4 regions of the Lysinibacillus sp. NPDC093692 genome follow, and region 1 is predicted to be linked to each of the others. Evidence: riboswitches for the same ligand, from Rfam matches in the RefSeq annotation. Region 1 holds a riboswitch; each other region holds the start of a gene.

Region 1 (7,631 bases):
TTCCATAACATTTTGGTAGTAATAAACGGAAGTTGACTCCACTGAAGCTAATTTCTCTTCAATTTGATCAGCAAGCTTACGGTACGCAACTTTTGTCTGACGATGATTTGACAGCGTAGAATAATTCGTAACATATTGTTTTTCCGTTTCAGTTAACGCATCGTAGGCTTTATTGGCTGCTTCCAAATTTGTTTGGAACGAAGCTGTTGTATCGTTAATGTTTGAAATAAGTCGAACAACATTCGAAACGTTAGCGTTGTAGTAATAAGTATAATCGTATATGTAAGCAGTTTTTGAATGTCCAGTAATATTAGCAGCTGATGCTGACGTAGTAGGTGCAGTATAGATTAGTGAAGGGACCGCAACTAGGGCTAGTAAGGCTAATTTTCTTTTGTTTTTCATAATATGGGAAACCTCCTATTTGGTTTTGGATAATTGTGATGGGTAAGATGTGGGTCTTTTACCCTATTTAAAATCTTTGATCGTCTTGTGAAATGGTTTATTATTTACCTGTCGAAAAGAGTCGTGTCTAGACAGGGATTTCCTAATATATGTTGGTAAACCAATTTTATCATATCTCAGGATTTTTTCATGTATATTTTAAGTGAATAGGTAGATTGATTATGTAATTTTTAAATACTTTGTGTCTTATGTACTTATGAAGCTATGAACGGGGAGCGGATCGCTTTTTTGGAAGGGATAGAAATCAAAGCGACGGAAAGAAGTGTCGAAGTGACGGAACGAACCCTCAAAGCGACGGAACGAACTCTCAAAGCGACGGATAGACTCATTGTTACCGAAGCCGACGCCACGATTCCCGAGGCATAATTGATTTTTTTTTAGTTTGAAAAGGACTTGGCTTTGTGCCAAGTCCTTTCAATTTTTATTGTGTACCTGAACGTTGAGCATCTTTATAGATGTCGATAGCCTTGTCTAATTTGTTAATAGCATCTGTCACATCGTACGCAGAAGCATAGGCGTTACTGGCAACGGATTGTGCGTGTTGAACTACTTTTTCTAGACTACGTTTTTCTCTTTCCGTTGTCCATAGTTCATAGTAGGGGATATCAGAGCCATCTCCATTTTCTGAAACTTTTACATACTGAACAGAATTAATGAGTGATGTTAACCAAGATTTATCAACGTAATGCCAATGATTATAATTCACACCAGATTTATAATTACTCCTATAGGTTGAAATGGCATTATATAAATAACTGTATGCATACGAAATATCCGACTGAGACGAGGAGCTATTGTTTGCAATACCTTGTGCGTATGAAACAGCAGAAACTAGGGCATCTTTTTCACTTTGAGTCGTCCAAACTACATTGTAGGATAATTCAGATCCATTCACAGAAACGGTTACATACTGAACAGAGTTAATAAGTGAAAAAAGGGAAGATCGATCGGCATTATATTGATAAGTGCCATATTTTTGTGCATTCTTATACATTGTAATAGCGTAGTTTAAATTGCTAATTGCATTTGTAATATCAGATTGTGTTGCATAGTAATTATTTACAACATATTGAGCAGATGAAACGGCAGAGGTTAGAGCATCCTTCTCACTTTGAGTCGTCCAAGGTTCATAAGAAGCTACATCATTACCGTTGTTCGAAGAAACCTTTACATACTGAACAGAATTGATCATCGATTGTAGTGAAGACTTATCACCATAAACATATTTTGTTCCATTTTTTTGCACAGTTCGATAAACGTTTAATGCATTTTTGTACTGTGTAATCGCATTGTTTACTTGTTCCTGTGAAGCGTAAGAATTATTAACTACTGCTCTTGCGCTGCTCACGGCTGATTCGAATGTTGTACGTTCAGCCTGCGTTGTCCATTTTTCAGTTACTGAAATGTCATATCCATAAACAGATACTGCAACGTATGGAGGTGAAGCTACTAAATTACTAAGCTCCGTTTTATTTAAAACAGGTAATGTCACAGAGGCTTTTTTATCATCCACCTGTACTTTGTTAATGAGATGCCCTGAATTTAATGCCACCTTTGCCCCCTGTTTGACAACCACTTGCTCAATTGTACCTTTTCCGTAAAGGGTGAAATCTTTCTCAACATCGATAGTTAGTTTATCAACATTGGCCGTTACTTCAAATGCAGTAACTTTACCAACTATGTCGACTTTCGAAATAGTTTTGTCAGAAGTCACACTCACTTTAGTGCGTTTTAGGTTAATGTTTGGAGATTTAATATCTTTTAGAGAAACATTTAACCAATTATTATTTTTAGTCAATAAAGGTCTAAAAATAATTGTATCCCCAATAGCAACGTCATCAATTGTAATGGCCTTCTTCACACGATTAGTTACAATAAGCTCATCTTCAATAGTGACATTTTGAACTTTTACATAATCCGCATTTACAGTTAGGCTTCCAGCAATTTGCGCGTCGCCGCCATCAAGATCTAACGCTTTATTTTTTGTTCCACCTTTAGTTAGTGTTAGTGAAGTAATACTTGTAATTTCACCGTTCTTTACGACAATAGTTGCTTCAGCATTCGCCAATGCAGCATTATTGGATGTGTTTAAGAGGGGCTTCAATGACTTACTGATTTTAAATTGGCCATTGGATGTACGTACTTTATCATTAGCGATGCTGGTAATAGTAACATTTTGTCCCTTTGTTTTGGCTGCAGCTACTTGCCCGTCGATTTGAACTGAGTGGTTTAAAGATACATCATTAGAAGTGGCATTCGCAGTTGATACAGGCACAATTAAGGTTGCTGTAATAGCGGTAGCCATAAAAGTAGAAAATACTTTATTCTTCATCTTTGTCGCTCCAATCATTGTATTTAATGGATAATATATCATACATTTCTTAAGTTTAGTGCGCGAATGGGTTATTTTACTATATTAATTTAATGAAATAATAGGCCTTTTTTCTTCTATTATTTTAATAACTCGTAGTTTGAAAGGGTAAATCATCCTTCCAAGAGCTCTTTGCTATTGTTTGAACATGATGAAAAAGACAGGATGAGTGAACGCTGAAGTACATTGACCGAGTTTACAAACAGCACTACTATAGGAGAGGAAAGGGGGACAACACTATGGTGTATCTCGGTATGATTTTCTTTCAAATTGTCGCTCCGATTTTAGTGCTTCTAGTACTTGGCGCAGTTTTACAAAGGAAATTTCGATTTAATTTAAAGGCGCTATCTCAACTTATTACATATTGCTTTATGCCAGCAGCTGTTTTTGTGAATTTATATGAAACGAGTATAGAATTGTCTGTGCTTGGGGAAGTTGCGCTTTTTATTCTACTCTTTATCGGAAGCCAAATGGTCCTTAGTCACTTTCTAGCAAAGGGGCTCGGTTTAGTAAAAACAGAGGCTGCGGTGTTTAAAAATAGCGTTGTCCTCATTAATTCAGGCAACTATGGTATTCCAGTTGCCCAAATGATTTTTGTGACTCAGCCGATTGGGGTAGCGATTCAAGTTATTCTCGTTATATTTCAAAATATGACGACGTATACTTACGGCTTGTACAATTTAATTTCTTCAACAAAATCAGGCATGTCAATTTTGAAAGATTTCCTCAAAATGCCTATTATTCATGCACTTATTATCGGCGTTACTATGAACTATTTTAATATCCCTATTCCACAGTTCGTAAAAATTCCGATAGACCATGTGGCAGATGGCTTTATCGCTGTGGCATTAATAACTTTAGGGGCACAGCTATCCCAACTTGAAATAAAATCTATGTTTAATAAGATGGTATACATTAGTTGTTTTACACGATTAATCATAGGGCCTGCCGTTGCATTGCTTATCATTTTTGCGCTTGGTCTTGACGGTGTCGTGGCACAATCACTTTTTATAGCTAGTTCGTTCCCGACATCGCGAAATAGTTCCAGTCTGGCATTAGAATATGACGTAGAATCGGCAACTGCTGCACAAACAGTTTTATTTTCAACGATTGTGAGCTGTATTACAGTGACAATTGTAATTTATGTAGCGGAGTTGTTGTTTACCTAACAGTTGGGTGTCATATAGTATAAAAGATAAGGTGGAAAGCTTTTCAGGAGTTAGGGGCTCTTTTTCTGAATTAAAAGCTAGTGATTTATATTTGTTAAAACAAGATATAAGTTGATTGGAGTGGAGGCTGGGCGACTCCTTGGGGATTAGCGTCACAGATGAGACCCTGCAGCGAAGCGAAGCGGCTCATCGGACGCCCCCAGGAAAGCGCCCAGCCGGAGCGAAAATCAACTGCACGTTATGGTGATAATCCAAAAATAATCAAATGAAGCTTCCATCTATTAGCAATATCTGCTACACTAGCATCAAACTTAATAGTATTAACTAGGGGAGTCTGATGAGTCAGGCTGAGAGGGAAACGCATAGAGGTTTCTTGACCCTTTGGACCTGATCTGGCTCATACCAGCGTGGGAAAGTTAACCATTATTGCACACTATGTTATTTGCAATAACTATACCTTTACATTCTTAGCCGGATCCAAAAATTTTTTGGATTCGGCTTTCGTTTTGTTGGGGTGAGCTAGATTCGGTCCTTGTATAAATGTAAAAGGGAGCGAAGTAGTTTATGACAACAGTTAGCGAAAAGAATATTACGATTATGTCAAATTTTGAAGGAAGTAAAAAAGTTTACGTAGAAGGTTCTCGACCAGATATTTTAGTGCCAATGCGTGAGATTGCTTTAAGTCCGACGACAGGAAGCTTTGGTGAGGAAGAAAATGCACCAGTGCGTGTTTATGATACGAGTGGCCCGTACACTGATCCTGCACATAAGGTGGACATTACGAAAGGATTGCCAGCTTTACGTAGTGCATGGATCAAAGAACGAGGTGACGTTGAAGAATACGAAGGTCGTACAATCAAGCCAGAAGATAATGGATTTCGCAAAGCTGATGATCCACGGATGAATGAAAATGTTTTTCCGGATTTATCTAGAAAGCCTTTACGTGCGAAGAAAGGTAAAAATGTAACGCAGCTTCACTATGCACGAAAGGGAATTATTACTCCAGAAATGGAATTTGTAGCGATTCGCGAAAATATGGATCCTGAGTTCGTGCGCTCAGAGATCGCGGCGGGGCGTGCAATTATGCCATCTAATATTAATCACCCTGAGGCAGAGCCGATGATTATTGGACGCAACTTCCATGTGAAAATTAACGCCAATATTGGAAATTCAGCGGTGACATCCTCTATTGCAGAAGAAGTAGAAAAAATGACGTGGGCTACACGCTGGGGTGCTGATAACATCATGGATTTATCCACGGGTAAACATATTCATACGACGCGTGAATGGATTATCCGTAATGCCGCAGTGCCAGTAGGGACGGTGCCGATTTATCAAGCGCTCGAAAAAGTAAATGGTGTGGCAGAGGATTTAACGTGGGAAGTGTATCGTGATACGTTAATCGAACAGGCAGAGCAAGGTGTAGATTACTTCACGATTCATGCAGGCGTATTGCTACGCTATGTGCCATTAACGGCTAATCGTGTAACTGGCATAGTGTCTCGAGGAGGCTCGATTATGGCACAATGGTGTTTATATCACCACCAAGAGAGCTTCTTATATACTCATTTTGAAGAAATCTGTGAAATTATGAAAACCTATGATGTTGCTTTCTCTTTAGGTGATGGTTTACGTCCTGGTTCTATAGCAGATGCAAATGATGAGGCTCAATTTGCGGAGCTGGAAACGCTAGGGGAATTAACACAAATTGCCTGGGAGCATGATGTACAGGTGATGGTAGAAGGACCGGGGCATGTGCCGATGCATCTTATTAAAGAAAACATGGACAAGCAGTTAGAGGTGTGTAAGGAAGCTCCTTTCTATACGTTAGGGCCGCTAACGACAGATATTGCTCCAGGCTATGACCATATTACATCAGCCATTGGAGCCGCGATGATTGGTTGGTATGGTACGGCAATGCTATGTTATGTAACGCCTAAAGAACATCTTGGCTTACCAAATCGTGATGATGTTCGTGTAGGGGTTATTACGTACAAAATTGCTGCACATGCGGCTGATTTAGCTAAAGGGCACCCGGGGGCACAGCAACGTGATGATGCACTATCAAAGGCGCGCTTTGAATTCCGCTGGCGCGATCAATTCAACCTTTCGCTAGATCCAGAGCGTGCAGTCGAATATCATGATGAAACATTGCCAGCAGAAGGAGCAAAAACGGCGCATTTCTGTTCAATGTGTGGACCTAAGTTTTGTAGTATGAAAATCTCACAGGATATTCGTACTTATGCAAAAGAAAAAGACTTAAATACAACTGAAGCAATCCATAAAGGTATGCAGGAGAAGGCGAAAGAATTTAAAAAGGCAGGCAGTCAAATCTATCAATAATTATTAGAGCGGGCTTGTGTCTATCAATATAGGCACAAGCCTTATTTTTGTTCATCGTCAAAAGTAATGGATGACCTACGCATCAACCACTCATTATGTGATGATCCCACATTTAAGATAAAAAAACTCCATGTGAGGTTGCCCTTCACATGGAGTAAAAAGTTGGATTTGGATATCAATAATAGTTGGAATATGTGGAGAATTAAACGTTAGTTGGTTGTTTTACGTATGGATTTGAAAGATCCATACCTTCTAATGAAAGACCCATAGCTTTTGCTACACCTTCACCATATGCTGGGTCAGCTAAATAACAGTGAAGAATATGACGACGTTTGATGAATTCTTCAACTGATGCCATATCATTAGCCGTATTTTCGAATAGACGTTGTTGCTCTTCGGCAGTCATTAGGTTGAATAATTTACCTGGCTGCTCAAAGTAGTTGTTATCATCTTCACGGAAGTCATGGATACCAGCATTACCGTCAATACGTAATTCAGGCTCTTTATAGTCTAAATTATGTTCCCATTCACCATAGCTATTTGGTTCATAGCCTAAAGTTGAACCAAGGTTGCCATCGAAGCGCATAGCACCATCGCGGTGGAATGAACGGAATGGACATTTTGGTGCGTTTACAGGAAGCATGTAATGGTTTACACCTAAACGGTAGCGTTGTGCATCTGCATAAGCAAAGATACGAGCCTGTAACATTTTATCTGGAGAGAAGCTAATACCAGGGACAATGTTAGATGGTGCAAATGCAGCTTGCTCAACTTCAGCAAAGTAGTTGTCCGAGTTTTTGTTTAACTCAAATTCACCTACAGGAATTAATGGGAAGTCTTTTTTATACCATACCTTTGTTAAGTCAAATGGGTTATATGGTAATTCGCGAGCTTGTTCCTCTGTCATTACTTGAATAGACATTTTCCATTTAGGGAAATCGCCATTTTCAATTGCCCCATATAGGTCGCGTTGTGAAGATTCGCGGTCGTTACTAATTACTTCAGCAGCCTCAGCGCCAGTTAAGTTTTTAATGCCTTGCTCTGTACTGAAGTGGAATTTAACCCATACGCGCTCATTTTCTGCATTAATAAAACTATAAGTGTGAGAACCGAAACCATGCATATTGCGGTAACCTGACGGAATACCACGATCAGACATAACGATTGTTACTTGGTGAAGTGCCTCTGGTAATGAAGTCCAGAAATCCCAGTTTGAATTCGCGTTCTTCATATTTGTACGTGGATCACGTTTTACCACGTGGTTTAAGTCTGTAAAGTGTAAAGGA
Region 2 (7,631 bases), on a different contig from region 1:
AACGTCTTCATTTTTTCACATTTTTTCTTCCGGAAAGTATTTCCTTTAGAAAATCATTTGGTATAATCAACATATACAAATCAGGGAGGTAATACAAATGGCTAATAAATATAAAAGCATTGTAGTTGCAGTAGACGGTTCGAAGGAAGCTGAATACGCTTTCCGTAAATCAATTGACGTAGCAAAACGTAACGATGGTGCTGTATTAAATTTAGTAAATGTTATTGATACACGTTCTTTCGCTGCTATTGAAGCATATGACCGTTCAATTGCAGAGCGTGCTCAAGCATTCTCTGAAGAGCTACTAAATGGTTACAAAAAGCAAGCTGAAGAAGAAGGCTTAACAAATATTAACCTTGTAATTGAATATGGCTCACCAAAAAATATCATTACAAAAGAGCTTTCTAAAATTGTAGACGCAGACTTAATCATCTGTGGTGCAACTGGTCTAAATGCAGTAGAACGCTTCCTAATCGGTTCAGTATCTGAAGCGATTGTACGCTCAGCTAAATGTGACGTACTTGTTATCCGCACACCTGAAAATTAATTTTGTATTACATAAAAGGTATCCAATATTGGATACCTTTTTCTTGTTGTTGAAAAATTAATATGTGAATGGGATTAAAGTTCTTATTAAATAAAGTATGGCTCTCTGGTAAAAAACGAGGGGGTTGATTTCCGTTACGACTGGGAGCTTTGTTGCTGCCGCTACGTTAGCACTAGGGAACATAAAATTTTCTCTTTTTTCTATTAGGAAGTCTTAAGCTGAATCTTTTTAGTATTAATTATAATTAATACTATTTCGGCTTAACTTTTTCACCTATTCTAGGGTGTGAAAACTCAGGGTGAAAACCAACAGTTGTTCATTGATACATATTTTATTATTGATAAACTAAAAGGTATCCAATTTCGGATACCTTTTTTTACTTATTTCCCTTCTTGCCACATATTCACTTTTTCAAAGAACATAGCTAGAGCTTGTTTATTTTGCATATTTGGTACTTTTGCTAATAGCACCTCTTTTGGGGCTTTGAAATCCTTACCTTGTTTTTGTAAAATGACAATGCTCTTTTCTAGTGCTTTATTGGCGAACATTGTATCTGGCAATTGTATAATTGCTTGAATCCAAGCATGCTTTTGAATGTATTTATGCAGTTGTTTCGATTGCTCAGATTCAAAGAGATGCGTTGGTGCAAGGAAAAATAAATAGCCTCCATCCTTCGTGTAGTTAATGGATTGCTCAATAAATAAATGATGCGCATAGCTCAACCCTTCTGAAGGGCACAGCTCATAGTCTAATGCGATATCTTCATTCGGATAATATCCCACTGGTAAATCACAAACAATAGCATCTGCAGGACTTACTAATAAATCTTGTAACGCATCTTGACGGTATAAGGAAACAGGCTGCTCTGTCAAATCAGCTGTAGCAGCAGCTATACGAATAAGCAGTTCATCAACCTCTACACCTGTTGCCTCTATTTTCTCGTCTAATAAGTTCATAACTGTTAGGAGTAAATTCCCTGTACCTACTGCTGGATCTAAAATCGAAATTTTTTCGGTTTTTAGACGATCTGCAAATAGTTGCTCCACAAAATAACCAACTAATAACCCAAGAGTATCTGGTGTCATCTGATGATTCGGCTGAGAGCCTTTTCGCATTCCCTTTAAAACAGCAATTTGAATCGCTTTGCGCACATCTTCCTTCGTAGCACCTTCTTGTGAAAAATCAACTTCCCCACCTAGCCATGCCTCTAAGCCATCTAGAATACCCTCTAGCAATGTAATATTATGTTCTTTTTCTATCTTTTCAGCATGTTCATTTAGCATACCAAACAACTTCTCGATGTTTTCCATACACAACTTCCTTTCACGCAGAAAAGAGCCGTGACAAAAACTTGTCACAGCCCCTTTGTCTAGTAATATCTTAGCCTAAAATCAATAAATTATGCTAGTGCTTTGACAGCTGCAATTGCCGCTTCATAGTTTGGATGGTCTGTTGCTTCAGGAACATATTCCACATATGTCACTTTGTCATTTGCATCCACAACAAATACTGCGCGTGTTAGAAGACGTAACTCTTGAATATAGACACCATATGCTTCACCAAATGACAGGTCACGGTGATCTGAAACTGTTTGAACAGCATCAATACCTGCTGCACCACACCAACGTTTTTGAGCGAATGGAAGGTCAACAGATACTGTATAGATTACTACATTATCACCTAAGCCAGCTGCTGCTTCATTAAAACGACGTGTTTGTGCATCGCATACACCAGTATCCAATGATGGTACCACGCTAAATAAACGAATTTTCCCCTCTGAATCTTTTAATGTAACAGGTGATAGGTCATTCGCTAATATAGAGAAATCTGGTGCTTGATCTCCAACCTTTACTTCGTTCCCTACAAGTGTTACTTGACCATTTTTAAATGTTACTTGTGCCATATAAACGCCTCCTAATCATCATATGTACTTAATATTACTAAATGGAGGGAATTAATTGCAACTGAGACAGCTTATCAAAAATATTTTTGAAAAATCTTTTCGCACCTATTCAGCCATGTTTACTTAAGGTTGCACCTTTTTCCAAGTTCATTAAAATAATGTAGGGTTGATTTTCCAACTAACTAATGATGTCTCCCCCAAATAATATGGCTTATCACCCTAATACGAAGTTGATCTCCAACACTTTGCAAAAACTTTAACTTATTCAACCTATAATACATTACCTAATATTATAAAAAAGCAGGAACTTTGATTTTCGACATTATTTCCTAGGAAATTAATGATGCTTGATAAAATGGATTTTTTCTTGCTCTCGTAATTCGACACGACGAATTTTGCCTGATGAGGTCTTTGGCAGCTCAGTAACAAACTCAATCTTACGAGGGTATTTATATGGGGCTGTTAAAGTTTTTACATGGCTTTGTAGTTTTTTTATAAGTGTTTCATTACCAACTTCTCCTTCACAGAGCACAACAAACGCCTTCACGAGATTTCCACGAATCTCATCTGGACTTGCAACAACGGCAGTTTCTTTCACTGCAGGATGCTTCAACAATGCATCTTCTACCTCAAATGGTCCAATCGTATACCCAGACGAAATAATGACATCATCCCCGCGTCCTTCAAACCAAAAATAACCATCATTATCTTTGTATGCACGATCTCCGGTAATATACCAATCGCCTCTAAATTGTAAATTTGTCCGTTCTGGATCGTTTAAATATTTTTTAAATAACGCGGGCGTTTCACAGTGTACAGCAATATCTCCAATTTCCCCAACCGCAACAGGATTTCCAAGATCATTTATAATTTCAACAGTATTACCCGGAGTAGGTTTGCCCATTGATCCCATTCTAGACTCCATCCCTACCATTGTACCAACAAGTAATGTATTCTCTGTTTGTCCATAGCCATCTCGTACTTGTAAATTATAAACTTCGGAAAATACTTTTATCACTTCACTATTTAAAGGTTCACCCGCTGACACAGCCTGACGTATTGTACTTACATTAAAATCTTGTAAATTTTCAAGACTCGCCATAAATCGATATTCGGTTGGTGCGCAACACAGAATATTAATATTGAATTTTTCAATCAGTCTAAAGTAAGTTGCCGCATCAAAGTGACCTTTGTAAACAAATGCTGTTGCACCACTTCCTAAAGTAGCGAGGAACGGACTCCAAATCCATTTTTGCCAGCCTGGAGCTGCTGTTCCCCAAACAATGTCACCCTCTTGAACACCTAACCAATTTGGTGCAGTAGTTCGCAAGTGTGCGTAACCCCAGCTATGTGTATGCACCGCTGCCTTTGGATTGCCTGTTGTACCACTTGTATATGCTAAAAATGCAATGTCTGTACTCTTAGTTGGAGTAGAGCTTATATAAGATGTTGGTTGGCTATGCATTCTTTCAAGCAACGGTTGCCAAGGTTCATGTGCATGACCAATGACAAATTGCTTTATTGCTTGTAAATTTTCCACATTATCAAATTGTTCAATATAAGGCTCAAATGCAACAACTCCTTTTGCATCGGCATGATTGATTCGATATTCAATATCTTTAGTTCTCAGCATTTCTGAACTAGGTATAATAGTTAAACCTGCCTTCAAAGCTGCAATATACACGATATATGCTTCCACTGATCTCGGTACCATGACTAAAATAACATCGCCTTTTTTTAAACCTTGGGAGGTAAATACATGTGCTGCCTGATTCGCCTTTTCAAGTAAAGTTGTATATGTTAAGTACTGAATTTCCTCGTCTTCGCTATAAACTAATAATGCATTTTTCGTAGGATCCTGTGCATATTTTTCAATTTCTTCTGAAATGTTATACCATTCTGGTGCGATTAAATCTTCTCTTTTCATGGCAATTGCCCCCTTTTGTTACGCCCATTATAAAACTCAATTTTTATCATTTTCAATTGAATTCACTCTAATTTATTAAAGTCGTGACAACTATCATGCTCCGCTATATGGCATCAGTCACGTATTGCTTCTATTCATTTCAAATTGGCGTAATCGTCGCTTTCGTACAGAGTTGCTGAATGAAAATAAAAAACTCCCTATTGAACGCGAATGAATAATATGGTACATTTTGGTCAACTAAAAGCATGATTGCAGGGGGACTCATTAAGAGTTGAGAAGGTAAAACCTGACCCTTTGAACCTGTTAGTTAATACTGACGTAGGGAGCAATTCACATCGACTTACTGATGAAAGGCTCTTTTACGTGTTTTTTGCACGAAAAAGGGCCTTTTTTGCACGCTTACGTCCATCCAACGAGGAGGACTTAAATTGATTTTCCAAACGATCCGTAAACAAAATCCACTTATTCATTGCATAACGAATTATGTGGTTGCTAATTTCCAAGCAAATGGCTTATTAGCAATAGGCGCTTCTCCAGTCATGGCTGATGACGGTCATGAGGTTGAAGAAATGGTCACAATCGCCTCAGGCTTATTGATCAATATTGGGACCCTTAATGAGCGAATGAAAGAATCCATGTTACTTGCAGGGAAAAAAGCAAATATTCTTGGCATTCCGGTTGTTTTAGATCCTGTTGCAGCCGGTGCAACGACTTACCGGAAACAAACGGTACAGCAATTATTGGAGAAAATAAAATTTGCGGCGATTCGATGCAATATCGGAGAGCTTGCAGCAATTGCCAATGTAGACTGGCAACAAAAAGGCGTAGATAGTGGTAGTGGTTCAATTTCTTTAGAAATGGAGGCACAAAAAATAGCTCAGCAATACAATTGTATTGTTATTGTGACCGGTGAAAAGGATTTTATTACTGACGGCAAACTTCAGCAATGGGTTACAGGTGGAAATTCGCAAATGACAGAAGTTACTGGAACAGGCTGCTTATTGAGTGCAATATGTTGTGCCTCTATCACCGCAGGAGATCAACCATTTGACCAATTACTAGAAACATTATCACTTTATAAAAAATTAGCAGAAAAAGCCGCTTCTTCTACTCGATTCATTGGCGATTTTCAAATAGCTGTATTGAATGAACTACATCGCCTTTCAAAGGAAGGTGAAGAATAATGCATATTGTAACGACAATTGCCGGTTCAGATAGTGGCGGCGGTGCAGGTATACAAGCTGATTTAAAAACATTCCAGGAATTAAAAGTATTTGGAACGTCTGTCATTACAGCTTTAACGGCCCAGAATACTTTGGGTGTATCAGATGTTTTACCAATTGAAGTGAGCTTTGTTGAAAAACAACTGAAAGCGCTAATCGAGGATTTTTCAATTAGTGCTATTAAAACAGGAATGTTGTTTTCCTCCGAAATCATCCAATCAATTGCACATATTTTAGCCGAAGTAAATATTCCACTTATTGTAGATCCTGTTATGATTGCAAAAGGTGGCGAGAGCTTATTACAGCAAGAAGCAATTGAGGCATTACGAAATTATTTGCTACCTTTAGCAACAATTGTAACACCTAACATTCCTGAGGCCGAAACCCTTTCTGGAAGAAAAATTAATTCTATAGCAGATATTAAAGAAGTAGCCCAGATTTTATTACAGACAGGTGTTCAATGCGTCGTTATGAAAGGCGGTCATTTAGAGGATATATGTCATGCTACTGATTATGTATTTTTTCAAGATGGTGGATCATTTTCTATGCAATCTACTCGTATTGCAACAGCAAACACGCATGGTACAGGCTGTACATTTTCCGCTGCATTAACTGCTTTTCTTGGCCTTGGGCTACCTATAGAAAAGGCAATTGAGGAAGCTAAAAAATTTATTCAATTAGCAATAACTCATGATTTATCTATTGGGAATGGCCATGGTCCAACAAATCATTTTGCTTATCAACAGTATAAGGATTCCTGCGAGGTGATCATACATGAAACGTGACGATTTACAGCTATATTTTATTATGGGTACAGGTAATGTTTTCAATCAGGAGCCAATAATTGTATTAGAAAAAGCTCTCCAATCCGGAATTACTATGTTTCAATACCGTGAAAAAGGGCCAAATACCCTTACTGGACGAGCCTATGAAAATTTTGCTCGTAAATGTCAAAAGCTCTGTCAACAGTATCATGTTCCGTTTATTATTAATGATGATGTAGAGCTAGCTATAAAACTTAGAGCAGATGGTGTTCATATTGGCCAAGAAGATTTTCCTGTGTCAATGGTACGTAAAAAAATTGGCAACATGATACTAGGTGTTTCTGTTCATTCTCAAGCGGAATTAATAACTGCTTTACAATATGGTGCTGACTATGTAGGAATTGGTCCAATTTTTTCAACTACTTCTAAAAGTGACGCCAAACCGCCTAGTGGCACTGAATTTTTACAGCAAGTTCGCGGACAATACCCAGAGCTGCCTATCGTTGCAATTGGAGGCATAAACTGCTCGAATACACATACGGTATTTAAAGCAGGTGCAGATGGAATAGCAGTTATTTCCGCAATTTGCGAAAGTGAAGATATTTCGAATACAGTCTCTACATTTAAAGCATTTGTAGGATAAATTGAAACTTTTAATCAGGGGGCGTCTTTCAATCGGGTTTTTAAATTACTGCCCGTTAATACGGGATAAAAAATAAACATTTTAAACAAACTAAAACCAGTGCCTTTTACGGTCACTGGTTTTAATTTTAATAATTGCTAATTAAGCAATTATTGGTTGTTCGGCATACCTTTTAATTGAGATTCTGCCATTTGTACAAGACGTTTAGTGATTTCACCGCCAACGGAACCGTTAGCACGAGCTGAAGCGTCAGCTCCTAATTGAACACCAAATTCTTGTGCAATTTCGTATTTCATTTGATCAAGTGCGCGCTCTACACCAGGTACAGCAAGTTGATTTGAACTGCGGTTATTGTTGTTTGCCATGTGTTTCTCACCTCCTTGTGAATATAGAATGTGCGATTTTAGATTTTTAATACAAAAATATTTCAGGTAAATTGTACCTCAGAAGGAAATGGACTAAAAAAGCCGACTCAAAATGTACTTTTGAGTCGGCTCTTATGAATTCGCAAGGTTCTTCTATAAAAGATCCGCAAATTTATCGGCATCTTGTTCTTTTTTCGGGAAAATGTAAACTTCACGGTTTTTCACTGCTCGTTCGATGAGTTCATCAAAATCCGAGAAG
Region 3 (7,631 bases), on a different contig from region 1:
CTTCCTTTGATGGATAGTAACTATACAATGTTTTCGTGCTCATACCTAGTTGCTTTGCCAAATCCCCCATCGTAAATCGGAATCCTTTTCGTTCAGCTTCACTTATTGATTCTTTTAAAATTCTATCTTTCAACACGATCACCTGCTCTCTGGAAAATGAAAAAAGTTAGTTTAGAATGAAAATATTGTCAATTTAATGCTTCCACTTCGCTCAGCTATAGCGATTCGGGCGCTTTTACCGCGTTCAACTCTATCGAAAATTTGAAAAAACACAGCTGCTCTTTAAAAGAACAGCTGTGTTTTTTGTTATAAATTATAAAATATTGTCGTATTTCTTGTAATGATACGCGCCGCTTCCTCTGTTGTAAGCCCCTTTACCGAAGCAATAACCTCCATGGAATGATCCATCATCCATGGGGATGTTTGTCTATTGTTAAAAGAACCTTCGAATGGCCAAGGTCCATCTGTTTCTACCATCATTAGCTCGATTGGGTATTTTTTGATTAGATCTTGAATTTCAGTCTCATACGTACAATCAGGCGTCACAGAAATGAAATACCCATTATGAATCATCCGTTCAATCTCTTCCTCATCGCCTTTAAACCAATGAAAATGCGCTTTCTTTACATGATGTTTTTCTAGCAGGTCACAAACAATGGCCGCATCCTCATAAACAGCATGTAACACAATCGGTTTGTTTAATTCCTTTGCCAATACAATAAACCGTTCTAGCAACACCTCATACGCACGATCATCAATAGCCTTCTCCTGCCTCAAATAATAAGGCAACCCTACCTCGCCAATTGCCACCATGTCATGAGCGTGTTGACGTATCCAATCGAATAATGCCTCTTCCTCCGCATTACTAGGTAACGGTTGTTCAGGATGAAAGCCAAACGCCGCCTTTACTTTAGAATAGGCTTTCGACAGCTTCAACGTCTTTTCACATGACGGTAGATTCATGCTTACGGCAATGACATGTTCCGCTTCTTCTAGCAAAGGAGGTATGTCGTTTTTTTTATACTGATCTAAATGAATATGTGCATCAATCAACATTCGCCTCATCCTTTTCTTCTTTTAAATACGAGAATAATTGTTGCTTCAACGCCGTAAATGAAGCGGAATGGCGGATTTCTTCTTGTCGTGGCCTTGCAAAAGGTACGATTATTTCCTTTTTCATCGTCGCTGGTCGTTTTGTGAGTACAATAATACGATCAGCTAAAAACAGAGCTTCCTCAATATTATGTGTAACGAACAATATAGATTTTCTATATTTCTCCCAAATCGATAATAGCCACGCCTGCATTTCAAGCCTTGTAAACTCATCCAGTGCAGAAAATGGTTCATCTAAACATAAAATAGGTTTATTACTGACAATTGCACGAATAAACGATACCCGTTGTTGCATACCACCCGACAGTTCATTAGGAAATGCATTTACAAATGCTGCGAGCCCCACTTTATGTAACCATTCCTTCGCAACGTTGACATTAGGTTTTCCATGGAGCTCCTCAACCATCGTGACGTTTTCTATGATCGTCCGCCACGGTAATAAACATGGCTGCTGAGGCATATAGCCAATCGTTCCTCTTTTTTTCTGGATATCTGTGCCGTTTAATAAAATAGCACCTTTATCAATAGAAGAAACACCACCAATTAATTGAAAAAGTGTACTTTTCCCACTGCCAGACGGACCGATAATCGCCACAAATTCCCCGTCCTTCACCTCAAAAGATAAATTACGGATAACTGGAAGGGAATCAAAGGATTTATCAATGTTTTGAATGCTTAGCATAGTTTCCTCTCCCCTTCACAACAAGTTTTTCTAGTAATCGAATAGCACTAAATAATAATAAACTTAAAAATACGATGGCAAAAATCGCTACAAATACACGATCCGTTCGAAATGAAGATTGTGCCAATGTCATATAAACGCCAATCCCCATTTTCGCTCCTAACCATTCCGCAATAACAGCCCCCATAACGCTATAGGTAGCAGCAATCTTTATGCCTGAAAAAATTGCTGGATACGCATAAGGCCATTCTAACTTCCAAAAGGTTTGGGCTTTCGTTGCACCGATCATCTCAAAATAATGCTTTAGCTCAGGCGAAGTTTGACGAAAGCCGTCCATTGCCGAAATAACAATAGGGAAAAAGCACACGAGACAAATAATAATGAGCTTTGGCAATAAACCGAAGCCAAACCAAATGATTAATAATGGTGCTAGGACAAGTACCGGGACATTTTGCGACATAATGAGAATAGGATAAAATAGCTCCCTTATAAACGTAAAACGATGTAATAGCACCGCAACTGTTAGCCCACATAATATCCCGATAGCAAGACCAAGAAGTGCTAATTGGATCGTAGCTAAAGCATGCGGCACAAACATCTCATACGATTGAAAGCCCTCTTTCAAAATGGCACTCGGTGCAGGCAAAAGCCAATGTGGAATATCAGCAAAACGGACAATTAGTTCCCATATGAATAAGAGGAAGGCGATAAAAATTATCGTCCTTCCTTGTTTAACAGCCTGCTTCATCCCTTGTATTTCTCCGTTAGCGTATCCATTGTAATACCGGATGGCTGATATAAAATTTTCACTTGCGTAATGACATTGATTGCGCCAAGCTCGATCATCTTGGCATTCATTTTTTCAATAATTTGCAGCAAAGTCGTAAGCTCGCCTTCCATTGTCGTTTCTAATGGATGAACTTCATATTTCACCCCTGAAGTGTCGATCACTGCAATCGCTGCATCGACAAACGGGATCACATCTTCATATGTTTCAGTTTTCGGGATAATTTGTACACTTATTAAAGAGTTTGCCATATTACTTTGTCCCCTTTTTCGGTAAAAAGTCGTTTGTAAATGCTTGTTTTGCGTTAAATTCGCCCTCTAAAACTTTGTTATCGGCCATCCATTTCGCGTAGTTTTCCCAGACAGCTAATTTTTGCTCGCCCCATTGTGCAGCGTCGTCTTGATACTTATCTGCTAGCCATTCCTGACTTTTATGCACAAGGTTCTTATCTAAATCAGGTACCGCTTCTAGTAAACTATCAGCTGCCTCATTAGGGTGTTTTATTGCATATTCATAGCCCTTTGCTGCAGCAGCGACAAAAGCTTTTACCGTCTCAGGATTATCCTGAATCATTTTTTCATTTGTAGCAAGCACAGGTGTGTAATAATCTAATTGCTCACTATAATCTGTTAAATAAAGCATGTTCAGCTTTTCGCCGCGAAGTTCTGCTTCAATACCTGTCCATGCATAATAAATCCACGCAAAATCAATATCTTTTTTCATCATAGTGAAGAAATCTAAATCGCCTGCATTGACGATATCTAACTTATTAATATCCGCATTTTTTGTTTGCATAAGTGATTGTAGTACAGCCTTTTCAAGCGGTGCACCCCAGCCACCGTAAGTTTTCCCTTCAAAATCCTTTGGTGACGTAATGCCTTTTGATGCGGTAGATGCGAAACCCGAAGTATTATGTTGTATAATCGCTGCAATCGATACTAATGGTACATCCTGCACACGCGCCTGTGTAATTCCTTCCTGATAGCTTACGCCAAACTGAGCCTTTCCTGATGCTACAAGCTGATCTGCACCCGTTTCGCCAGGTAATAAAATATCAACATCTAAACCTTGTTCCTTAAAGTAGCCAAGTTTTTCAGCTACATATAAACCTGTATGATTTGTGTTCGGTGTCCAATCAAGAACTACCGATACTTTTGTTAATCCTTTAGCATCCTTTTTAGCCTCTTTTTCGCTACAGCCCACTAATGTAAAAAGTGCAACCATTAGGACCAATAACCATTTTTTCATGCTGAATCCTCCAAGTAAGTAGTGTGAAAGTGTTCATAAATGAATGTCTTTACCAGAGGGAAACAAAAGTCTGAAAACATAAAAAACGCCTAGGATTCCTCCCAGACGTTTTACAATCAGTATCAAAAATTTTCTTTTTTGAATAGATGTTCCCTACGCTGGTACGAGCCAAATCAGGTTCAAAGGGTCAGCGTCTATCGGACACAATCTCAGCTGGCAACTACCAGCCCCCCTACATTCTTTCCATATGAACTTTTCGATGATTATTATACCCATATCAATCCGGAAATGACAAGGGTCTGTTTACAGATAGTGATGAATTATTATTAAGCTGCCTCATTTCTAATCATCTAACTGCTATGGCCCTTCATTGAGGTATTTCTGTTATAACTAGGTATAAAATTCAAAAAATTCTTTAAACACATTGACAATGGAAACATATTACAATAGAATTTGATTGACCAATCAATCATTTATTTTGGAAGGAGTATCTAAAATGGAAACTAAACTTACTAATGATGAGAAAAAGAAAAGAAAAAGATCTACTATCTTAAACGCTGCCATTAAATTATACAGTGATACTGGTTTTGCGGAGACAAAAGTTGCCGACATATCAAAAGAAGCTGGTGTTAGTTTTGGTACCGTATTTACGTATTTTGATTCAAAAGAAGCGCTTTATGAATCAGCTATTTTGGAGCCATTGAAGGAAATCAAACCTTATTTTATTGAAATAGGAGAACACTTTAAAGGTGAGCCTCTTGAAGTTGTGAAGGAAATGATAGATTGTCATGTACAGCTTTTTTCAATGAAAAGTGAATACTTACGTCTCATTCAGCAGGTTCTTGCAAGACCTGATCGTTTCCCAAAACTTTTTAAAGAACTAGATGATTTCGTAAAAGTATTTATAAACAGTATTTATCCGGTTGTTGAAGAAGGTCAAAGGCTTGGTTACTTTTATGAAGAATCACCTTCATTAATTGCTGAATCGTACTTATCCATCTTAAACGGAATGCGTTTAACATTTATTGATGAATATACAAACGTGATGCGGAAGGATATATCGAGACAAGCTCTAAGATTATTTGGGCCTATCAAAAATAACTAAGCCTTCTCCCCCTTTGCCCAGCCAGGACCTGTAGACAATATAGTATTAAATAGGAGTGATTATATGAAATTGAGAGATATCCATCCCAACATCAAACTTCGCCTAGTCATGCAATTTCTAGGCGGTCTTATTTCTATGGCTGTTATCCCTTTTCTGGCTATTTATTTTACTCAAAATATCGGAGCTACTAAAACGGCTATTATTCTTATAATAATTGTCATTAGTGGGGTCCTTGGAGGGTTTATCGGAGGGCATATTTCAGATAAAATTGGGCGAAAAAAAATAATGATTTATTCTGAGATTGGACTATTACTTTCGTATCTGTTTATAGCACTTTGTAATTCCCCTTGGTTTAACCTTCCTTATACTTCTGCAGCATTCTTCATCATTAATATGTTTTGTGGAGGCATGTTTCAGCCAGCTGCACAAGCTATGATGATTGATGTTACTAATTCTGAATCGAGAAAGCTCGTATTTACAATTAGCTACTGGTTAGGGAATTTATCAACTGCAATTGGTGGAATCGTTGGGGCATTTCTTTTTAAAAACTACTTATTTGAATTATTTATTGGGATCTCACTAGTCACTTTGTTATCTGTTTTTATGACTGTATTTTTCATCACAGAAACTTATTCACCAGAGCCTTCACCTAAGTCTTCTCATCATAAGAAAAAATCTTCATCCGTAGAAATGTTTCAAACTTATTCAACCGTTTTAAAAGATAAGCTATTTATGTTTTATATTTTAGGAGCAATCTTGATCTTTACCTTGGAACAGTCTTTATCAAACTATATTGGGATTCGTCTCGAAAAAGATATACCTCAACATTCAGCTTCTTTGTTTGGAATAGATTTCATTGTAGATGGCACAAAAATGCTTGGTTTTCTTCGAACAGAGAATACTATTCTTGTAGTTCTCCTCTCAAGTGCTGTATTATTCTTGTTAAAAAAATGCAGTGATCGCTGGACTCTTGTTACAGGTATGTTGATCTTTTCTATATGTTTTAGTATCTTTGCTTCTTCAAATAGCGTATTGATTCTTTTTATTGCCATGTTTATTGGAACAATTGGTGAGCTGATGTTTGTGCCCATTAAACAGGCGATGATAGGAGAACTTGCCCCTTCTAACGCTCGTAGCACCTATATGGCTTTTAATAGCTTAACTACCTATGGAGCAATGATTATAGCTTCGTTATTGATCATCGTTGGACAGTGGATTCCCCCTATATATATGAGCGGGTTGCTCCTTATTCTAGGATTAACTGGTACATTTTTGTACTACATAATAACAAAAACGCTATACGCTAAAGTTAGTGAAAGGGATGATAGAAAAGTACCTGTTTCTAATTAAGAGAAGCAACAAATACTGTGAAGCTAAATAGAGAAAGTCTTTCTAATCCCCTAAAGAACCTAAACGTTGCGGCCAAAGAAACCGATGCCTTTGCCGGTATTTTATTGGCTTGCTTCGATGAACTAGCCCTACAAAAATTTCGATGAATTTGACCTTGATCAAACGTATAAATTGTTAATTGACTTATTAGAGAAAAAAGAAACAATTAGAGTTTAATTTAACTTTGATTGTTCATGTGAGGAGAAAAACAATGAAAAAAGCAATCATTTTTTTATGGAGCTTTCTACTCCTACTAACCCCTTTTTCTGCTTCTGCTAAAACGGAAGATACTAAACAAAAAATAACAAAGTTTATGGAAGAGTCTTTAGATATGTATAATATTCCCGGCGCATCATTGGCGATATTAGAAAACAGGGAAACGATTTATCAAAATCAATGGGGTATTTTAAGTGATGGTTCAAATGTAACAGCAAACACACCGTTTCTTATCGGTTCTTTAAGCAAACCAATTACATCTCTGGCTATTATGATGTTAGTGGAAGATGACAAAATAAGGCTGGATGAACCGATACAGTCCTATATTCCATCGTTTACCTATCAAACGGACAGTTCAAAACAAATTACAGTTTTGCATCTATTAGAACAAACAAGTGGTATTAGTGAACCTGACGGCCTTAAAGTGACGGACAAGGATTGGCCGAAAGAGGGGGCGATCAATCAAGCTATAAAAGGACTTAGTGGTGTAGCGTTATCTCACGAGCCTGGTGAGGTTTATGAATATAACTCTGCTAACTATTTACTCTTAGGGGCAATTATTGAAAATGTTTCGAACCAAACCTTTTCAGAGTTTTTGAATATGAATATTTTCACCCCGCTTGGTATGGAAAATTCCGCTGCTGATTATGAAAGTGCGGTAGAAAAAGGATACATACCTGGTTTTGAGTCATGGTTTGGTAGACCAGTTGTAAGTGATGGATTTTATGATCATGCAGGAGCACCTTATGGCTATATTGCGTCAAGTTCAAATGATATAGCGAAATTTTTAAAATTTATGTTAGAGGGCGGAGACTTATTATCAGAACAAAACCTTGAGTTATTAAAAACTTCTCCAGAAGAAGGTAAAACATACGGTTACGGTTGGCATTTTTCTAAAACAGAACATTTCCCTTTCCATGGAGGAGCAACATCTGATTTTAGATCGCAAATGTTTTTTATACCTGAAGAAAATATTGCAGCAGTACTTTTAACCAATAAATATAATTTTATAGAAGATGCTCAAGTTTCTCATATAATGAATGGAATTCGATCCATCCTGAACGGAAAAGGACCAGATGAATTGCCTGTAC
Region 4 (7,631 bases), on a different contig from region 1:
CAACGACGTCGTGGATTTACGAATTGATATGCCATTAACATTGTTGCTTTTACTTCCGTTACTCGTGTATTTTGGATGGACCTATTGGCGTGAGCGTCAGCGACTTAAAAAAAGTCATATCGTCGTTCTAGGTATCCGTATAGTAGCAATATGCTGCTTAGTTTTTGCACTAGCTGGTCCCTATATTTTATTGCCCGTAAAAGAAGAACAAGTATTATTTTTAGTTGACCGTTCTGCTTCAATGAATGGTACAGATGATGAGATGGTCAATTTTATAGCGGAAAGTTTACAGTCGAAAAAAGATGAACAACTTGCCGGAATTTATTCGTTTTCATCGACATTACAAACGGAAGCTATGTTATCGAACTCTTTAAAGGAAGTACCGAAGTTTACAACTATAAAAGCAACAGATCAAACAAATATCGAACAGAGTCTACAGCTCGCTTCAGGTATTGTAGATCCGAAAAAAGCAACGAGGCTTGTGCTCTTAACGGATGGCAATGAAACAAAAGGAAATGCCTTAGAATTTGCATCAAAGTTTAAAGGATCGAATAGTAGTGTTGATGTAGTGACATTTAACAAACCTGTTGCTAAGGATGTATCTCTGAAAAGCTTTGTAACACCACAAGTTGCTTATGCAGGTGAACAGCAGCAGCTAGTCACTGAAATAAATGCAACTGTAGCAGAACGAGGTGAGCTCTTATTATACGAAAATGATCAGCTCATCCATCGTGAGACAGTGGAGCTTGCAGAAGGTTCAAATATTTTTACGTATAAACATACAGCAACGGCTGAAGGGCTTGTAAAATATGAAGCACTCGTGCAGGTCGATCAAGATGCGATTTTAGAAAATAATAAATTAACGAGCGTCACGATGGTGCAAAGTGAACCACATTTACTAATTGTTAATGGCTATGAAACACCATCACCAATCGCAGCAGCACTTGGCAATCAACCCATTTCCTATGATGTGGTAGATGCTAAAAGTTTACCAAATGAGCTTTCTAGTTATTTACAATACAATGCAATCATTTTTGATAATGTGCCAGGCCATTTAGTAGGCGAGGCAAAAATGACTGTCATTGAGCAAGCGGTGAAAAATTTTGGTGTCGGTTTTACAATGGTCGGTGGCGAAAATAGCTTTGGCTTAGGCGGTTATTTTAAAACACCAATTGAAACTTTACTACCTGTTGAAATGGAGATTAAAGGTAAGGAGCAATTACCATCATTAGGGCTAGCAATCGTACTTGACCGTTCTGGAAGTATGTCTGGAGCAAAGCTAGAGCTTGCTAAGGAGGCTGCCGCTCGTTCCGTTGAAATGCTACGAGATGAGGATACGCTTGGGTTTATTGCCTTTGATGACCGACCTTGGGAAATTATTGAGACTGGGCCAGTTGGCAATAAGGAAGAAGCTGTAGATACGATTTTATCTGTAACGCCAGGCGGGGGTACTGAAATATATGGTTCACTTGCTAAAGCCTATGAAAATCTAGCAAATTTAAAGCTGCAGCGTAAGCATATTATTTTATTAACAGATGGACAGTCACAGTCGGGTAACTATGAAGACCTAATTGCACAAGGAAAAGAAAATGGCACGACACTATCAACAGTTGCAATTGGTCAAGATGCAGATGCTAACTTACTTGAAGCACTCAGTGAGATGGGGAGTGGGCGTTTTTACGATGTTGTTGATGAGCAGGCGATTCCCTCTATTTTATCTCGTGAAACTGCTATGATTTCACGCACATATATTGAAGATAACCCATTTTACCCAACGATATTTAATGCATCTGGCTGGAATACGCTATTTACAAATGGGGTACCTAAAATGAATGCTTATATAGGTACGACAGCAAAGCAGGGGGCCACTGTTATCGCAGAAAGTGAGAAGGAAGATCCCGTACTTGCAGAATGGCAATATGGCCTTGGCAAAACTTATGCCTTTACGTCTGATTCGACAGGAAAATGGACGGGAGACTGGGCAAGATGGCAAAATTGGGGTGCATTTTGGCAAACGCTTATTTCAAAAATGCTACCAAGTTATAACGATGTTGCCTACGATGTACGTTTAGAATCAGACGGCTCATTTGTCATTACTGACCCAACAAATGAAGCGGCATTTTTAGATATTGTTGCTGTCAATGAAGCGGGTGAAGAATTTGAAACACAGCTTGAGACAATTTCAGCATCACAAGTTCGAGCAGTCGTACAAGCAGAACCAGGACTCATCTTCTTCCGTATTGCCGATGAAGAACAAGCTATTTACCAGGCTGGCTTAAGTGTACCTTATAGTGCTGAATATGAATTACGTCCGGTGAACGATAAGCTAGTCAAAGAACTAACAAAGCAAACAGGCGGCTCTGTTTTGAAAGAACCGAGCGAAGTATTCCGTGAATTTACTAAAAAAGGAGCGGAACGCCAAAATATCGCGACATGGCTTTTATTAGCAGGGATGCTACTATTCTTCATTGATATTACTATTCGCCGCTTTGGTTGGGGCTTCCTAACAAGACCGAAGGAAAAAGAACAGCGTATAGAGGAAAAACCTATACAGGCAGAGGACACAAATGTTGCCCAGCTATTAAAGGGCATGAAAAAACGACATTAACATAGAAAACGATGGTGCATCGCTTTACAGCAATGAGCCATCGTTTTTTTGTCGTTTGACTTATGCTGTCAGGGATTATCGCCCAACATTTACACTTTGTCGATAAACTTTAGCAATTTATCGCCCAACATTTGAATTTTATCGATAAACTTTAGCGGTTTAGCACCCAACTTATAATTTTTATCGACATCCACTAACCGCTGATTTATCTTGTAAATAAAGTGTATAAATGTAATGATGGATGATAGTAATAAAATATTACTATCATTAAAAAGCACTATCGATTTGGAGGTTCAAAAATGACCAATATAATGAATTCATTTGGTTTTCTAAGTTTTAAATTAGCGGAGGCTTTAGAGGAAAATCTCGAGCAATATATTAGCGAAAAATTTCACATGAAATCTAGAGAAGTCGGGATCATGATGGCTGTAAAAGACCAAAAACTTAGCCAAATTCAAATAGGGCAGATTTTAAAGTTAGATAAAAATAGTGTCCGCTTTTTTATCGATGGTCTAGAAGAAAGAAAGTATGTTTATAGAGAAAAAAATCCAGAAAATAGAAGGGAAAATTTAATATGCCTTACCGAACAGGGTGAAAATTTGGCAGAAAAATTAATGAAGACCCTTACGATTTCTGAGAATGAAGTTTTAAACGTACTCTCATGGGAAGAAAAAGAGCAATTAAAAAACATTATGAAAAAAGTATATGAAAATCGTTCATAGGGATTAAAACCTTATAAATAAAAAAGGAAAGGGTGATTGAGATATGAAGGCAGTAGAGGTTATGAAGGAGTATTTAAGAAGAGCGCAAGTAGAGGGGCACGACTTATCTGACATGTATGCAAATCATGGGGAATTGAAAAATTTTAAAGGTCAAACTTTTAAAGGAAAAAAAGAAATACAGAACTTTTACATGTCATCTATGCCGACAGGCTTTAAATTAACGATCCACAATATTGAAGGCGATGATATAGAAGCTAGAGCTATCATTTCGACTACTTGGGATGGTTTGCCAAACCCAGTGATTTTGGAAGAAAAGTTGATTCTTGAAAATGAAAAAATTAAATCATTTACAATGATCCCGAAATAAAAGGAGAAGGAAGCTATGTCAGTATATCCTAATAAAAATCCTCTTCCTACGCCTGAAAGAGACACGAAATACTGGATTGGCGTAGTATCTCTTAATCATGTACAAAAAGGGGTTAAGGGAGGGTTCGGCCAGTTATGTCATGGCAAAGAAAGACCTTTGAAACGAATGCAAAAAGGAGATTGGATCATTTATTATTCTCCTAAAAAAAGTCTAGATGGTAATGAACCTGTAAGAGCATTTACCGCAATTGGAAGGATAAAGGACGACCGAATATACGAGTTACAAATGGCGGAAAATTTTATTCCTTTCCGAAGAGATATAGACTTTTATAAAGATGCAAAAGCTGTACCAATAAAAAGAGTCTTAGATTTTTTAGAATTTGTAGAAGATAAATCGAAATATGGCTATAAATTCAGATTTGGTCATTTTGAAATAAGCAAAAAGGACTTTTTATTAATTGCTCATGAAATGGGATTACCGTTGAAGTATGGGTGAATTTGGTTGGACAAAAAACGTTACTTTCTTAATTCCCCTTAAGAAAATAACGTTTTTAAATTTGCCTAAATCTTTATTTAAGAAGAGTATTAAGGTTAGTTACAAATACTGTCTTGCGCAAATTGCTAGCAACGACAATGCCTAATACAGCACCAATAGTACTTGAAGTTAAAAAGGCTGGCATGAAAAATAAAGCAGCTACAGAAGTCCCCATTAATAAATGTGCGTAGGGCACTGCAATGAGTGAGGCAATAATACCTGTCCCAAACATTTCACCGACACCTGCGAGCCATTGTTTGTCGCTGTATTTATAGGCAAGGGCGGCGCATAAAGCACCAATGACACTGCCAGGTATAGCTAATAATGAGCCTGTACCTGTTAAAATACGAATAATAGCTGTGATAAAGGCGATCATAACAGTAGGCACTGGTCCAAGAATAATCGCGCCAATAACATTAATGGCATGCTGTACAGGGTAGGCACGCGCAATTCCTGTCGGTATTGAAACGAAGGTAGAACCTGCTACGGCAATTGCTACTAATAAGGCCATGATTGTTAATTTTCGAATTGACATAATTTCCACTCCTATTTTGTATTTATTGAATTGCTAATAAACCAGAAAAAAGCCGCTCCCTATAAGCATTAGGAAGCGGCCTTGCATTTAAAATAGTAAAAAGCAAGTGTCGCCACTTCCCTCCGCTAGTGTGAACTAGATCAGGTTCAAAGGGTCCGTATATGACAATATACGTCTCAGCCTTTAAAAGACTCCCCTAGTGGTAATGATTTTAACTCTTAATTTTTCTAATAATAACGTAGTCAAGACAGCCTGTTTCCCTCGATATACAAGGAGTTTAACAGGAGGAATCAATCATAGTTACTAACATTTTAGCACACTCGAAAGAACAGAGCTAGAACTCCTACATACTCAATGGATGGTCTACAAGTGTCGTCGCTAAAGAAATAGGGAGGAATCCTTCAAGTGAAGAACTAAAGTTGAAGCGCGATCAATAATTTGCCGCCTTTTTATGTATTGATTCTCTCCATTCCGTGTGCATGGTCAAAAATATTTTTCAGCTTATTACACTCCACTATGCAGTCTTGTTGGAGGAAATGTGTAGGTATATAATGGAATATATACCGCGAAACTAACTAAAGGAAAACCAAAACCATGAATACCAAACAAACCAATACGAATCGTTTAAGACTCATGCCATTTCAAATGACGAGGGATATTTTAAAGGTGTGGAAGTATGCGTACCGTCCTTTTCTTTTATTTGAATTGATATACAAACTGCTAACGATAAGTGTATTTATCCCGTTGTTATCCATAATTTTCAACAAATTACTGGCTGTAGGGGGCTTCGAAGCAGCCGCCAATCATGACCTTCTGCGCTTCTTGTTCAGCAAATATGGCTTACTTAGTGTACTAGTAATGGTGCCAATTGCGATAATGCTCATTTACACAGAGTTCACGGTTCTCTTCTATATTGCGTACTACGGGATTCAGGAGAAGCGCCCACGAATCCGCCCTGTATTGTTCAAGGCAATCTCTAGCTTACCAGGCTTATGGCGCATCGGGGTTTTCGGACTTGCTCTCTATTTATTGCTCCTGTTCCCGCTACTTGATGCCAACATCGGCGGAACACTTTTACCTAATATGACAGTTCCAAACTTTATTACGGGCGAGCTGATGAAGACAACCTTCGGAACTATCGCTCTTGTTATCGTCGGACTGCTCATCTTGGCATTGAACTTAATCTGTATCTATGCTCTGCCGATTATGGTATTGGAAGGCAAGTATCGATTCTGGAACGCTGTTCGCGAGAGCAAGCGATTGTTCTGGCGTAGTAAGTGGTCATTAGTTAGAGCTGTGTTTGAATGGGTAGTAATCTTCCTGTTTCTGTTTATTCTACTTATCTGTTTAATCATCCTAATCGTGCTTCTCCTTCCTAGTGGGGATGGTGAGTCCAGATTAATGACTACCATTGGCGTCATGCTAAGCCTTGGTTTGTATATCGCAACACTAATTATGACTCCAATGTTCATTACCATCATCACCTTGCTCTATGTACGCTATCAAGGCCATGACCATGTGAACATTGATACCGATGGAGTCGATGCTACTGTCTGGAAAGGACGCGATATGCAGCGTTCGCTCATGCGACGTTATCGTTCAATGCTGACTACATTCGGACTGTTCATTCTTATTGTTATAGGCTGGGGAGCAACTGCCCTGTTGACTGATTGGGGAGAAACCAATGAAAAGTTCATCATTATGGCTCATCGGGGCGACACCACTTCAGGCATAGAGAATACAATGGGTGCCTTCGAAGGCGCCATTCGCACAGGTGCTGATTATATCGAGCTCGATATTCTGCAGACGAAAGATGGCAAGCTTGCGGTCATCCATGATGAGAATTTGAGACGATTGTCCGGCAAAAATGTGAATGTTTTTGATCTTTCCCTTGCCGAACTTCAACAAATTTCGCTGCGCGTAGGCAAGTTCCAAGACAATGTCCCATCTCTTGATGAGGTGTTGGAGCGTACGAAAGGTAAAATCAAGCTTAATGTGGAACTCAAAACACATGGACATGAAAAGAATTTTGTCCCTATCTTAGTGGATACGATTCGTAGACATAAGGCAGAACAACAGATTATTCTCCAGAGCTTAGACTATGAGCTCGTAAAGAAAGTGAAGAAGGCCGCACCAGATTTAACAGTCGGGTATGTCATATTCGCTACATTCGCTTCGCTTAATCAGTTCGACGCGGATTTCTTCGTTGTTGAAGAGTCTTTCGCCCGTCCACGATTGATTAGTTCAGCGAAAATAATTGGCAAGCCGATTTATGTTTGGACCGTGAATGATGTGAAGAGCGTTGAACACCTCTATACGTTAGGTGTGGATGGCATCATAACGGACATTGCCGTTGACGCAAAGGAGACCGTTCAAAAGTTACAGAAAGAATAGGGTCAGAAATGAAAATATCATCTGCTCTTTTTTGAATAAAGCATGAACACCCGGTATTTCGCACGAGGCGCTAAATACCGGGTGTTTTGTGTTATCTATAGTTGCACATTATGACTGTCAGTCTGCAACTTCTCAAGTTTTATGTTGGTAACTTCTTATGAATAATCTTTCTCTATACAGCAAGTGAATAAAATTTTCCTATTGTCCAACGAGTTATCTAATCGTTGCGGTCATGCTAGTAAAAATAGTCAATCACTTTTCAGACTATTTTGTATCAGGATGCATAAGGTGAGGGGCTTTTTTCATTGTCCAAATAAGGGCAAGGAAGAAGCATGCCATTAAAATAATAGCCCCGAAAATATAAGGACTGTTCATATTCCAATCGAATAAAATACCTGCTAAAGCTGGACCAATCATATTACCAAGACTCATATACGCATTGTTCAGACCAGCTGCAAAGCCCTGTTCATT

The links. A riboswitch is a leader RNA that binds a small molecule or an ion and turns the genes downstream of it on or off. The one in region 1 is predicted to bind thiamine pyrophosphate.
Region 2: another riboswitch for thiamine pyrophosphate. It lies ahead of thiM (hydroxyethylthiazole kinase); the one in region 1 lies ahead of thiC (phosphomethylpyrimidine synthase ThiC).
Region 3: another riboswitch for thiamine pyrophosphate. It lies ahead of ACQKN4_RS10755 (ABC transporter substrate-binding protein); the one in region 1 lies ahead of thiC (phosphomethylpyrimidine synthase ThiC).
Region 4: another riboswitch for thiamine pyrophosphate. It lies ahead of thiW (energy coupling factor transporter S component ThiW); the one in region 1 lies ahead of thiC (phosphomethylpyrimidine synthase ThiC).

Annotation. Positions count from the first base shown of each region.
Region 1 is NZ_JBNNUW010000021.1:15,324-22,954, reverse strand. It holds gene ACQKN4_RS19265 (hypothetical protein) at 1-402, opposite strand, end outside; gene ACQKN4_RS19260 (S-layer protein) at 884-2,794, opposite strand; gene ACQKN4_RS19255 (AEC family transporter) at 3,073-4,002, shown strand; TPP riboswitch at 4,319-4,433, shown strand; gene thiC (phosphomethylpyrimidine synthase ThiC) at 4,567-6,345, shown strand; gene ACQKN4_RS19245 (catalase) at 6,548-7,631, opposite strand, start outside.
Region 2 is NZ_JBNNUW010000005.1:126,738-134,368, forward strand. It holds gene ACQKN4_RS07650 (universal stress protein) at 98-547, shown strand; gene ACQKN4_RS07655 (class I SAM-dependent methyltransferase) at 928-1,857, opposite strand; gene tpx (thiol peroxidase) at 1,947-2,450, opposite strand; gene mbcS (acyl-CoA synthetase MbcS) at 2,788-4,377, opposite strand; TPP riboswitch at 4,621-4,719, shown strand; gene thiM (hydroxyethylthiazole kinase) at 4,806-5,561, shown strand; gene thiD (bifunctional hydroxymethylpyrimidine kinase/phosphomethylpyrimidine kinase) at 5,561-6,385, shown strand; gene thiE (thiamine phosphate synthase) at 6,375-7,007, shown strand; gene ACQKN4_RS07685 (alpha/beta-type small acid-soluble spore protein) at 7,157-7,372, opposite strand; gene thiI (tRNA uracil 4-sulfurtransferase ThiI) at 7,526-7,631, opposite strand, start outside.
Region 3 is NZ_JBNNUW010000008.1:53,547-61,177, reverse strand. It holds gene ACQKN4_RS10780 (TetR/AcrR family transcriptional regulator) at 1-133, opposite strand, end outside; gene ACQKN4_RS10775 (TatD family hydrolase) at 307-1,056, opposite strand; gene ACQKN4_RS10770 (ABC transporter ATP-binding protein) at 1,046-1,795, opposite strand; gene ACQKN4_RS10765 (ABC transporter permease) at 1,773-2,543, opposite strand; gene ACQKN4_RS10760 (thiamine-binding protein) at 2,540-2,833, opposite strand; gene ACQKN4_RS10755 (ABC transporter substrate-binding protein) at 2,835-3,830, opposite strand; TPP riboswitch at 3,964-4,074, opposite strand; gene ACQKN4_RS10750 (TetR/AcrR family transcriptional regulator) at 4,327-4,935, shown strand; gene ACQKN4_RS10745 (MFS transporter) at 4,999-6,285, shown strand; gene ACQKN4_RS10740 (serine hydrolase) at 6,536-7,631, shown strand, end outside.
Region 4 is NZ_JBNNUW010000001.1:448,197-455,827, forward strand. It holds gene ACQKN4_RS01965 (vWA domain-containing protein) at 1-27, shown strand, start outside; gene ACQKN4_RS01970 (VWA domain-containing protein) at 11-2,608, shown strand; gene ACQKN4_RS01975 (MarR family winged helix-turn-helix transcriptional regulator) at 2,908-3,330, shown strand; gene ACQKN4_RS01980 (ketosteroid isomerase family protein) at 3,374-3,697, shown strand; gene ACQKN4_RS01985 (EVE domain-containing protein) at 3,713-4,192, shown strand; gene thiW (energy coupling factor transporter S component ThiW) at 4,266-4,766, opposite strand; TPP riboswitch at 4,867-4,974, opposite strand; gene ACQKN4_RS01995 (glycerophosphoryl diester phosphodiesterase membrane domain-containing protein) at 5,361-7,160, shown strand; gene ACQKN4_RS02000 (MFS transporter) at 7,425-7,631, opposite strand, start outside.